Regions from separate parts of the Roseixanthobacter psychrophilus genome, predicted to be linked through region 1. Evidence: predicted binding sites of a transcription regulator. Region 1 holds the regulator's gene; the other holds the start of a gene.
What was found. The regulator LexA, encoded in region 1, represses DNA repair genes until DNA is damaged. The targets are predictions, from matches to a motif close to TGTTCNNNNTGTGTTCNG.
Positions count from the first base shown of each region.

Region 2: V5F77_RS00970 (YifB family Mg chelatase-like AAA ATPase) is a predicted target of LexA. The motif match lies at 4,524-4,541, and genes of this name have one in related genera.

Region 1 is NZ_JBAFWT010000020.1:48,071-54,368, forward strand. It holds gene gltX (glutamate--tRNA ligase) at 1-1,218, opposite strand, end outside; gene V5F77_RS17350 (ComEC/Rec2 family competence protein) at 1,347-3,632, shown strand; gene lexA (transcriptional repressor LexA) at 3,722-4,438, opposite strand; gene V5F77_RS17360 (molybdopterin molybdotransferase MoeA) at 4,576-5,790, opposite strand; gene moaC (cyclic pyranopterin monophosphate synthase MoaC) at 5,873-6,298, opposite strand, start outside.
Region 2 is NZ_JBAFWT010000001.1:215,219-221,516, reverse strand. It holds gene recN (DNA repair protein RecN) at 1-403, shown strand, start outside; gene arfB (alternative ribosome rescue aminoacyl-tRNA hydrolase ArfB) at 410-832, opposite strand; gene V5F77_RS00980 (GNAT family N-acetyltransferase) at 952-2,019, opposite strand; gene V5F77_RS00975 (hypothetical protein) at 2,290-2,898, shown strand; gene V5F77_RS00970 (YifB family Mg chelatase-like AAA ATPase) at 2,936-4,468, opposite strand; gene V5F77_RS00965 (hypothetical protein) at 4,636-4,815, shown strand; gene V5F77_RS00960 (hypothetical protein) at 4,878-5,108, shown strand; gene V5F77_RS00955 (class I SAM-dependent methyltransferase) at 5,175-5,957, shown strand; gene V5F77_RS00950 (polyhydroxyalkanoic acid system family protein) at 5,970-6,284, opposite strand.

The sequences.
Region 1 (6,298 bases):
CGCCAAAGCCGGCAGCAGCGCGCCGAGATGGGCCCGCGCCTCGTCGCTAAGAAGCGCGCTGGCCTTCTCCTCCAGCGGCAAGGGGCGTTCGGCGAAGATGAAGCCGGCATTGTCCAGCAGCTCCACCAGTGTTTTTGCCCGCTCCTTCAGGCCGGGCATGGCGGCGCGCAATTGCGCCTTGTGGTCCTCCGTCAGCTTCGCCAGCCGCTCGGCGCCGTCGGGCAGATAGGGGATGAGGGCGATCACGGCGTCGAACAGCTCATCGTCAGTGCTGGCCCGGATGTAATGGCCGTTGATGTTCTCCAGCTTCTGGAAATCGAACCGCGCGGCCGAGCGGCCCACATGGTCGAGATCGAACAGCGCAATCATTTCCTCGGTGGAGAACATTTCCTGGTCGCCGTGGCTCCAGCCGAGGCGCACCAGATAATTGCGCAGGGCGGCGGGCAGATAACCCATGGCGCGATAGGCATCGACGCCGAGCGCGCCATGGCGCTTGGAGAGCTTGGCGCCATCCGGCCCGTGGATCAGCGGGATATGGGCCATCTGCGGCACGTCCCAGCCGAGGGCGCGATAGATCTGGGTCTGGCGTGCGGCATTGGTCAGATGGTCGTCGCCGCGGATGATGTGAGTGACGGCCATGTCGTGATCGTCCACCACCACGGCGAGCATGTAAGTGGGCGTGCCGTCGGAGCGCAGCAGGACCAGATCGTCCAGATCCTTGTTCGGGAAGGTGACGGTGCCCTGCACCAGATCGTGAATCACGGTCTCGCCCTCCTGCGGGGCGCGCAGGCGGATCACCGGCTTGCGGTCGGCGGGGGCCTCGGCGGGATCGCGATCCCGCCAGCGGCCGTCATAGCGCGGCGGACGGCCTTCCTTGCGGGCGGTCTCGCGCATCTCCTCCAGCTCTTCGGCCGTGGCATAGCAAGGATAGGCATTGCCCAGCGCCAGCATGTCCGCGACCGCCTGCTGATGCCGGGCGACGCGGGAGAATTGATAGACCGTGTCGCCGTCCCATTCGATGCCGAGCCAGCTCAAGCCGTCGAGGATCGCGTCGATGGCTTCCTTGGTGGAGCGCTGGCGGTCGGTGTCCTCGATGCGCAGCAGCATCTTGCCGCCCTTGGCGCGGGCATAGAGCCAGTTGAACAGCGCGGTACGGGCGCCGCCGATGTGCAGGAAGCCCGTGGGGGAGGGAGCAAAGCGCGTAACGATCTCTGACATGAAGGTCCGCCGAAAAGGGGGTCTGGAGCGGGGCGGCGCGCCGCCGGAGGTGCCGTATGGACCGGCGGCATGTGGCGCGCGGGCGGCGCCCGTGTAGCATAGGCCGGCGCGTTGGGGAACGCGGGGGCATGGCAAGGACATCACACACCGGCGATGAAGACCCGCCGCGCGCCGCGAAGGGCGCGGCGCGCGCGCTTGCGTGGACCGGCCGCGCGGTGCCAAGGCTGCGCGCGACCATGTTCCTCGCGGACCTGCGCGCGCGGTTCGGCGCCGCCCTCATCGCCGACCTTATGGCGGAGGCGGAGGCGGGCCGCCTGGTGCTGTGGCTGCCGGTGCTGTTCGCGGCCGGGATCCTGCTTTATTTCGGCGCGGACCAGGAGCCCTCGCTTGTCGCCAGCCTCGTGCTGACGGCGGCACTGCTGGCGGCAACCATCGCGGCGCGCGCACGGGCGTTCTCGTTCGCCGCGCTGAGCGCGGTGCTCGCACTCAGTTGCGGCTTCACGATGGCCTGCCTGCAGACCGCCCGCATCGCCCGCCCGGTCCTCATCCCGCCGGCCGGCACCGTTCAGCTGACAGGCTATGTGGAGCATCTGGAGAAGCGGGCGAGCGCCGACCGCATCATCCTACGGGTCGAGACCGCCAAGGCCAAGGGGCTCGATGTGAAGCCCGAGCGGGTGCGCCTGTCGCTGCCGCGCGGCTCGGCGCCGCAGGTGGGGGCGAGCCTGAGCCTGCCCGCCCGCCTGCTGCCGCCGCTCGGGCCGGCGATGCCGGGCGCCCATGATTTCGGCCGCGCGCCCTGGTTCGCCGGCATCGATGCGGTCGGCTTCTCCTTGGGTCCGCCGAAGCCGATCGCACTTGCCACCGCGCCGCCCTTCAGCGTGCAGATCGCCGCAACCGTTCATGGGGTGCGTGTAGCGCTCGCCGAGAAGATCCGTCGCGTGCTGCGCGGCTCCGCCGCCGACATCGCGGTCGCCTTGGTGACCGGAGACCGCTCCTCGATCACCCCGGCGGTCGAGGAGAGCATGCGCCTGTCGGGCCTCACCCATGTGCTGTCCATCTCCGGCCTGCACATGGCGCTGGTGGCGGGCACGCTGTTTGCGCTGGTGCGCGGCGTGCTCGCACTATTTCCACCGCTGTCGCTGGGAGCACCGGTGAAATCCCTGGCGGCGGGATGCGCGCTGCTCGGGAGCGCGGCCTATCTCGTGCTGTCGGGAAACGACGTCGCAGCGCAGCGCTCGTTTCTCATGCTGGGGCTGGTGCTGCTGGGGGTGATGGTGGGGCGGGCCGCTTTGACCTTGCGCAGCGTCGCGGTGGCGGCGGTGCTGGTGCTGGCGATCGCCCCGGTCTCGGTGCTCGATCCCGGCATGCAGATGTCGTTCGCGGCGACACTGGCGCTTATCGCCGCGTTCGAACGCCTGCGCCCGCTGCGGCTCGGTTGGGCGGCGCACGGCTTGGCGGGACGCGCCGCGCTGAAAGCCGCGCTGTTCGTCGGCACCCTGGCGCTGACCTCGCTGGTGGCGGGGCTTGCGACGGCGCCTTATGGGGCGCTGCATTTCCACCGGGTCGGCGCCTATGGCCTTCTCTCCAATCTCGCGGCCATGCCGGCGGTGAGCTTTCTCGTGATGCCGTTCGGCCTGCTCGGGGTTCTGCTGCTGCCGTTCGGCTGGGATTCCCTGGCGTGGCCGGTGATGGGCGTCGGCATCGACATCATGGTCGCGGTCTCCGACCGGGTCGCTGCGCTGCCCGGCGCGGGCCTGAGGACCGATTGGTTCAACCCGGTGGCGGTCCTTGTCCTGAGCCTTGCCCTGTTGTGCCTGTGCCTCATGCGCACCCGGCTGGCGGCGATTGCATTGCTTCCCGCCGCCGCGGCCTTCTTGCTCGGCGGCGCCCCGCTGCGCCCCGATATTCTCATCGCGCCCGATGGGCGGACGGTGGCGGTGCGTATCGCGGACGGGACGCTCTCGATCCTCGGGGCGTCCGCGAACAAGATGGTGGCGGAGCAATGGCTGAGCCGCGAGAGCGATGCACGCAGCCCGCAATCCCCGGGCCTCGCCGACGCCTTCCTTTGCGACCGGATGGGATGCACGGCCCGCACGTCCGGCGGCATCGTCGCTGTTTCGCGTCGCCCGGAGGGGCTGGAAGCCGATTGCCTGAATGCGGTTCTGGTGGTGAGCCCCAATCCCGCCCCCATCAAATGCCCGGCGCAGGTGGTCACACCGACAGACATGGCGCGCACCGGGACCCTCGCGCTGTTCCACGTCGCCGGCGCCATGCGCCCCGAGGAGCTTTGGCGCGTCGCGCCAGCCCGCACGCCCCAGCGACAGAGGCCCTGGATGCCACTGTTGCCGCCTATGGCAGAGCCGTCGACGGCATCGAACTCCGCCTCGCAGGCGCAGGAGGATGCCTTGCGCTAGTTCAGCCGTCGCATTCGGGAGAGAGGGGAGCGCGCGAAGCTCAAGGGATTAAAACATCTGGCGGGCAGGGATGGCCGCCCGAGAAGATCTCAATAACGGCGCATCAATCCCACGAGCCGGCCTTGGACGCGCACCCGGTCGGGACCGAAGATCCGCGTCTCATAAGCCGGGTTGGCAGCTTCGAGGGCGATGGAGGCGCCCTTTTTGCGCAGGCGCTTCAAGGTGGCTTCCTCGTCGTCCACCAAAGCGACGATGATATCGCCGGTCTCAGCCGTATCGCATTTGCGGATCAGCACCGTGTCGCCATCGAGGATGCCGGCTTCGATCATGCTGTCGCCGCGCACTTCAAGGGCGAAATGCTCGCCCGAGCCAAGCATTTCCGGCGGCACGTTCAAGGTATGGCTGCGCGTCTGTATGGCCGAGATCGGCGAGCCGGCGGCGATGCGGCCCATAACCGGCACGGTGACCGTGGGCGAGGCATCCTCGTCTTCCATCGGTGGGCGGACCCGTCCAAGGCTGCCCTCGATCACGCTCGGGGAGAAGCCACGCCCGCCGCCGGAGGAGCGACTGGCCGCAAGGCCAGGCGCCGCGCTGTCGGGCAGGCGCACCACTTCCAAGGCACGGGCGCGATTTGGCAGGCGGCGGATGAAGCCACGCTCTTCCAGCGCCGTGATCAGGCGATGAATGCCGGACTTGGAGCGAAGATCCAGCGCTTCCTTCATCTCGTCGAAAGAGGGAGGAACGCCGGTCTCTTTCAAGCGCTCATGGATGAAACGCAAAAGGTCGTATTGCTTGCGCGTCAGCATGGCCTCGTCCGCCCCCATCCCAATTTCCGCTTTTCAAGCGATGCCCGAGAGACATCACAGAAAACGAAACAAATCATGAACAAGCATTAGCTGTTCCTTTTGTGTTCCGCAAGGGTGAACATCTCGTAAACGGTATTTCAGGAGGGAAACGGGAGGATCATGCAGGGGTCGCCCACCGCGCCCGGAGGGGCAAAGGCGGGGCGGATCAGCAGGCAATCGGCCGCGGCGAGGGTCGAGAGCATCGAGCTGTCCTGGATCGGCAGAGGGGTAGCGCACACGGCGCCGTCCTCGGCATGGGAGAGGGTAGCGCGCATGTAATCGATGCGGGAATCGTTCGCCCGGGTGGGCGCGCCGAGCCGTGCCGGCCGGGGCTCCGGTGCCAGCCTGGAGGCGCCCTGCAGGGCGTTCAGCAAGGTGGTGAGGAACAGCACCGCGCAGACATAGGCGGAGACCGGATTGCCCGGCAGCCCGAGCACTTGCATCGCGCCGCGCGCGCCGAACATCAGCGGCTTTCCCGGCCGCAGCGCGATTCTGTGAATGGTGAGGGCGACCCCTTCGTCCCGCAGCGCGGGCGCGATCAGGTCGTGTTCGCCCACCGAGGCGCCGCCCGAGGTCACCAGCACGTCGACCCCCGATTCGGCCGCAGCCCGGATGGCGGCGCGGGTGGCCTCCAGGGAATCACCCACCAGGCCGAGATCCACCGGCTCCGCGCCGCAGGCGCGCGCAAGTGCGGCGAGCCCGTACACGTTCGAGACCACCACCTCCGAGAGCGCGCCGGTTCCCGAGCCGGGCCGCACCAGTTCGTCGCCGGTCTGCAGAATGCCCACCTTCGGCCGGGCGCGAACATCAAGGCGCGCATGATTTGCGGCAGCGGCCAGCATCACGTCGCGGTCGGTGAGGCGATGCCCTGCCCGTAGGATGAGGCCGCCGGCCGGGAAGTCGAAACCGGCCTTGCGCACATTGCGCAGCGGGGCGGTATGCACGGTCGTGGTGATGGTTGCGCCGTCGCGGGTGATGTTCTCCTGGATCACCACCGTGTCGGCACCGTGCGGTAGCAAGGCCCCGGTGAAGATCCGCACCGTCTCGCCCGGCGCGATCGTGCCGGCAAAAGGACGGCCGGCGGCGGATTCGCCGATGACCCGCAGCGTGGCCGGGACCTCTGCGATGTCGGCGCTGGAAACTGCGTATCCGTCCATGGCCGACATGTCGGCCGCCGGCTGGCTGCGCAACGCCCAGAGATCGCTTGCAAGCACCCGGCCGGTGGCCTCGGCCACGCTCACGCTCTCGACCGGCAGCGCAGCGATGCCCGCCACCACAAGCGCAAGCGCCTCATCCACGGGCATCAAGGCCATGTCGCCTGCTCCGAATCCATTATGCGTTCGGATGCGTTATACCAACGACCACGGTCTTTGACTGGTTTCGATCTGAATTCGCTCAGGCGCCTGCGGCGCGCCATTCGCCGGAGCGTCCGCCGGATTTTTCCAACAGGCGAACCCCCTCGATGCGCATGCCGCGGTCGGCCGCCTTCGCCATGTCGTAAATGGTCAGGCAGGCGATGGAAACCGCAGTGAGCGCTTCCATCTCGACGCCGGTCTGGCCGCTTACCTTCACCCGCGCGCGCACCACGAGACCGGGGAGGGCGGCATCCGGCGCTATCTCCACCTCGACCTTCGAGAGCATCAGGGGATGGCAGAGCGGAATCAGCTCGTGCGTGCGCTTGGAGGCCATGATGCCGGCAATGCGGGCGACGCCGAGGACGTCGCCCTTCTTCGCATTGCCGGACAAAATGAGGTCCAGCGTCTCGGACGCCATGATGACCCGGCCCTCCGCCAGAGCCTCGCGCGCGGTCACCGCCTTGTC
Region 2 (6,298 bases), on a different contig from region 1:
GAAGGTGGCGTCGGGGGGTGAGCTGGCGCGTTTCCTGCTGGCCTTGAAGGTGGTGCTGGCGGATCGCGGCTCGGCGCCGACGCTGATCTTCGACGAGATCGATACCGGCGTCGGCGGCGCGGTTGCCGATGCGATTGGCCATCGCCTCTCGCGCCTGGCCGGTCAGGTGCAGGTGATCTGCGTCACCCACGCGCCGCAGGTGGCTGCACGGGCCGGACAGCATCTGCTGATCTCGAAGGCTTCTGCGGGGGCAGGCAAGGATGCGCCGGTGACCACGCGGGTGGCCCCGCTCGACGCCGCGAATCGCAAGGAAGAGATCGCCCGCATGTTGGCCGGCGCAAGCATCACGCCGGAAGCCCGCGCGGCGGCGCAGAAGCTGCTGCAGGCGGCCGAATCCGCGTAACGGGGGTCAGTCCGCCTCCGGCTTGTTCTGTCGCAGGCTCTTGACCACGCCGCGCCGCTCCTTCGATTCCAGGCGCCGCTCCTTGGAACCGAGGGTGGGGCGGGTTGGCCGGCGGATCGGTGCCACATAGGTGGCTTCGCGAATCATCTCCACCAGCCGTTCCAGCGCATCGGCGCGATTGCGCTCCTGGGTGCGGTGGCGCTGGGCTTGGATGATGACGACGCCGTCCTGCGTCATCCGCTTGCCGGCGATGCGGATGAGCCGGTGCTTGACCCCATCGGGAAGGTTGGGGGACCCAAAGGCGTTGAAGCGCAATTGAACGGCGCTCGAAACCTTGTTCACATTCTGCCCGCCCGGTCCCGACGCACGCACGAAGGCGAGTTCGATCTCGTCCTCGGAAATGGCGATGCGGGGGGTGATCTCGATCATGGGCAGGCTCGGGCGCGCGGGTCCAAGCTCGCGCGGGTCAAAGCTATGGCAGAAAGCCGTGCGCCGCGACAGGGGCGGGCGAGGGCCCCCGTTGCGCCCCCGCGGCTGGATCGGCCGCCTCAGATGGCGTGACGGTTCGCCGTCGGGCCGAAATGCTCGACATAACGCGCGCTGATGATGGAGCGCGGCAGCACCACCAGAACGTCGGTGGTGCCGAACTGGTGGTCCACCACTGCGCCCTCGCCAACGAAACCGCCGAGGCGCAGATAGCCCTTCACCAGGGGAGGCAGAGCGTGCAGCGCCGCCTTCATGTTGATCTCGCCCTTGGGGATGCGGTCCATGGACACATAACGCTTGTCGAGGGCGCGGGCGCGCCATTCCACTGGCGCCAGCGCATGATGGTGGAGGAACGACAGCTGCAGGGCGAGCGCCTCGGGGTCAGTTCCCTCCAGGCTCGCGCAGCCGATCATCACGTCGATATTGTTGCGCAGGATATAAGCCCACACGCCGTGCCAGAGCAGCTCGACGGTGCGTTTGTTGCGGTACGGCTTGAGCACGCAGGAGCGTCCAAGCTCCAGGAATTTCAGGCCCGGATGCGCGTCGACGATGCGGTTTACGTCAAACTCGCTCTGGGTATAGAAGCCGCCGTGGCGATCCGCGACCTCCTGCTTCAGCAGGCGATAGGTGCCGACCACCTTGGGCTTGCGCCGGCCGAGCACCATCTTGCCGGCCTCATAATCGAGCACCAGCATGTGGTCGCAGATGGAGTCGAACGCATCCACGTCGCGCCGGGCGATGCGAGCCGCAGCGTCCGGGACGGCGGACATCTCCTCGTAGAAGACCTTGTAGCGCAGGCGCTGGGCGCGGCGCACGTCGCGCGCGGTGCGGGCGAGGCGCACTTCCAGCGGCCCGAGCCGGCCGAGCACCACGGGTTCGCCGAAGGGGACCGCCTCGCGGTGGCGGATGCCGGAATAGGCGCGGAAATCCGAGACCAGCTTCTGCGGGCCATTCAGCGGCAGCTTTCCGGCATCGCGCGCAACGGGGGGCGCGAACAAGGGCGCGCCGAACTTGCTGCCGGGCAACTTGGCGAAGCCTTCCTTGGCCACATCAATGCCGCGGCCGACCAAAGCGGGCCAGCTGAAGGGCTGCGGGTCAAATCCGGGACCGGACTGTTCTTGGCGTTTCATGCAACGACCCCCTCCTCGGGCCGCCGCTGGCCGGCGGCGGTTCCATGGGACGCCGCACGCCGCCCTGACGAGCGCGAAAGCGGGGCCCGCGCATTGTGCGCGTCTGTCCCGCGTGACCACAACATTCACCATAGTTTTCCTACGGCTATGTGACAATGACGGAATGTGACACCCGCCTTCGTCATATGACATACGCCCGCGCATTGCGGGACCTTGCGACCCATGCTAGCGCGATGACATACCGTAAGGTTGCAGGGATTCGGGGGTGTCATGTCCAAGATTCGGTTTTTGTCGCGCATTGCCGGTTGCGCCCTCATCCTCGCCGTGGCGGGCTCCGCTGTGGTGCAGGCCCAGTCCGTGCCGGCTGCCGCCTCGGTCTCCACCATCGTCGTTCCGGGCGTGGGCACCATGAATGTGCTCAGCTACAAGGCGCGGTTCGTCTCGGCTGATCCCGCCACCCGCCGGGTGGTGCTGGAAACCCCGAACGGCAAGCGCTGGGCGGTGATCGCGCCGCCGCTGCTAGGAGATGTGATGCAGCTCGCCAATAGCCGGCAGTTGCTGATCCGGGTGCTGCCCGGCCTCGTCACCGCCCTCGGCAAGGCGCACCAGGGTACGCCGGGCGTGGCGATCTCGGAACTGGTGCTCAAGGACGGTCTGCCGGGCTGGCCCGAGGATTACGGCTTCCGGGAAATCACCATCACTTCGATGCTGGTGAATATCGACAAGGCCAACGGCACCATCAGCTTCGAGGGCCTGGACGGGCTGGTGCGGACGGTCAAGGCGGCCAATCCGCAGGTGCTCGCCGATCTGCAGAAGGTGGAGCTGGGCGATCTGTGCCAGATCACCTATTACGAAGGCCTCGCCATCAACGCCATGTAGCGTTCGCCTATCTGGGGCTCGCTGGCGCGGCGGGGGGTCAAGCGGCGGCGCGTGGCCGTTCCGCCATGGCGCGATAGGCCAGCGCCTCGGCCAGATGCTTGCGGCCCAGGCTCTCCGCGCCTGCAAGGTCTGCCAGCGTGCGCGCCACCTTGAGCACGCGGTGATAGCCCCGGGCCGACAGGTTCATGGCGCTCGCCGCGTCGCGGAGCAAGGCGAGTCCGGCTGCATCCGGGCGCGCCACCACCTCGAGCAAGGCCCCCGAGGCGTGGGCGTTGATACGCACGTCCGGCCGGTCGAGGGCGGCATAGCGCTCGGCCTGGAGCGCGCGCGCGGCCGCAACCCGCGCGGCGATTTCCTTTGAGCCCTCGGTCGGCGCGGGAAGAACCAGATCGGCTGCGGTGACGGCCGGCACGTCAAGATGCATGTCGATGCGATCGAGGAACGGGCCGGAGAGGCGCGCCAGGTAGTCCTCCTGGCAGCGTGGTCCCCGCTTGCAGGTAAAGCCGGGATCTCCGGCATGGCCACAGCGGCACGGGTTCATGGCGGCGATCAATTGGAACCGAGCGGGATAGGTGACGCGGTGGTTGGCGCGCGCGATCAGCACATCGCCGGTTTCCAGCGGCTGGCGCAGGGAATCCAGCACCTGGGGCGAGAATTCGGGTAGTTCGTCCAGGAACAGGACCCCATGATGGGCGAGCGAAACCTCACCGGGCTTGGCCTTCGCCCCGCCGCCCACCATGGCCGCCATGCTGGCCGAATGGTGCGGGGCGCGGAACGGGCGGCGATCCACCAGCGCGCCGTCGAGGATCGCGCCGGCCACCGAGGCGACCATGGAGACATCGAGCATCTCGACCGGGGAGAGCGGCGGCAGGATGGAGGGCAGGCGTTGCGCCAGCATGGATTTTCCGGCGCCGGGCGGCCCCACGTAGAGCAGATTATGGCCGCCGGCTGCCGCCACTTCCAGTGCGCGCTTGGCGGTTTCCTGGCCCTTCACGTCTTTCAGATCCAGGTCCGATCCGCCGGGCGGGCGCAGGCGCGGATCAGGGCGGGCCAGAACTTGTCGGCCGGTGACATGGTTCGCAAGCTGGATCAGCGAGAGCGGTGCGAGGATTTCCATATCGGGGCTGGCCCAGGCGGCTTCGGCGCCGCAGGCGGCGGGGCAGATCAGGCCGTGCCCGCGCGCATTGGCGCCGATTGCGGCGGGAAGCACGCCGGCCACGGCGGCGATGGACCCGTCGAGCCCGAGTTCCCCGACCACAGTGAAGCCGGCGAGCGCATCGCTCGGTATGGCACCGATGGCGGCCATCAGGCCGAGCGCGATGGGAAGGTCGTAATGGGACCCCTCCTTCGGCAGGTCGGCCGGTGCGAGGTTTATGGTGATGCGGCGGGCCGGCAGCGCGAGGCCCGAGGCGATGAGGGCGGCGCGCACGCGCTCCTTGGCTTCCGTCACGGCCTTATCCGGCAGGCCCACGATGGTGAAGGCTGGCAGGCCGGGCGCAACATGCACCTGCACGTCCACGGGCCGGGCATCGACGCCCTCGAATGCCACTGTCGCTACACGCTGGATCACGCCCGCCCCCCGGCTCGCCCCGTATCTTACGGTAGTGGAGGGCGCGCCTGCTGACAAGAACATATTGGGAACGTTGGCCCTTATGTGGCCCTTACGCCGCAACACCGGATTTCCGATGGCGGCCTTACGACATGCGGGCGGATAAGGGCTGCCGTGAGGATATGCCCATGACCGAGTTGCATCCGTTCCACCTTGCGCCCTACGCCCGCCGGCAGGCGCTCCCTCTCTTCGGGCGTCGTTCCGGCGGGCATGTCCCTCCCGGGCCGCTGACCCGCATGGCGCTGAAGGTGTTGATCTTCGGGCCGGTCGTGTTGCTGGCCTTCGCCTTGAATGCGGCTTTCGGCTGAAGCCGAGGCCGCGCGTCCCCTTGATGTCCCGGCACGGTGTGCCAGCTGCGGAAGGTCGATCCATGACCCATGTCCAATCCTCTTCCCACGCGTCCAGCTTCAAAGGCTCGACCCGCCCGCTGGCCGATCGCGACGCGCCGGAGCCCTTCGGTTCCGCCGAATGGGGCAGCCTTGGCGGCAATGCGCGCCTCCTGCCGCTCGCGTTCGGCCCGGTGCGTAACGCAATGCCGGTATGCGCCCGCTTTCTGCTGGTCGCGTTTGCCCTCGCCTGCATCATTGCTATGGTGCGATGAGTTGGGACATTGGCCCGCAACTGTTCCCCGCGCGCGGTGGTCGCGCCTGAACCAAAAGCCCTGATCATGACGATGACAGACCTTCTGGAGGGCGAGCATGAGCGCCTCATCTCCGCGCAGTTCGGCCCGCAGGCCGCCGCTTATGTGACAAGCGCGGTGCACGCGAAGGGCGCGGATCTTGACGCCTTGGCGCAGATGATGTCAGGGCGCGGTGCGGCCCGCGTGCTCGATCTTGGGTGCGGCGGCGGCCATGTCAGCTTCACCGTGGCGCCCCATGTGGCACACGTGGTGGCCTATGATCTCTCCGATCGCATGCTGGAAGCCGTAGCGGCCGAGGCGGGTCGGCGCGGCCTCGCCAATATCGAAACCGCACAGGGCGTGGCAGAGAAGCTGCCGTTTCCGGACGCGACGTTCGATTTCGTGATCTCGCGCTACAGCGCGCACCATTGGCGCGATCTCTCCGCCGGGCTCGCCGAGACCAGACGGGTGCTGAAACAAAGTGGCCGCGCTATTTTCATGGATGTGGTCGCCCCGCCATCCGCTGTGCTCGACACTTTTCTTCAGGCCGTCGAACTGCTGCGTGATCCGTCCCATGCCCGGGACTTTGCGGTGCGCGAATGGGTGGAGCGCGCACGTGAGGCGCGGCTCGCATGTCAATCGGTCACCGATGGCCGGCTGCGGCTGGAGTTCGGGTCCTGGATCGCCCGCATCAATACATCGGAGCTTCATGCGGCGGCCATCCGCGCGCTGCAGGAGATGGCCGTCAGCGACGTGCGTGACCATTTCGCGATCGAGGCCGACGGCAGCTTCACGCTGGATACCGCGACCCTCGTGTTTGCGCCCGCCTGAGCGTCGCGGACCTTACTTTTTCTGCTCCAGCATGAGGTTGCCCTGCTTCTGGATCAGCGCCTTCGCCTTCTCCGCCATCAGGTGCAGCAGCCAGGGCAATTCCACGGCGAGATGAACCGCCGTATCGGCCACATCGAGCGTGCCGTGGGCGGTGTGGCCGAGCACGCCGACGCGGAACTGCAGGTGGGAATCGGTCCAGGTCTCCTCCATCACCTGCAGCTTGTCGCCGAACTTGGCGCGCACGCTGGTGAGGCCGCCCTGCAGGCGACGCGTCGCCTCCGCCTTGCCGAGCTTGTGGGGAATGGAAACGGTCAGGGGTTGGGGCATGGCGTCACCTCGAC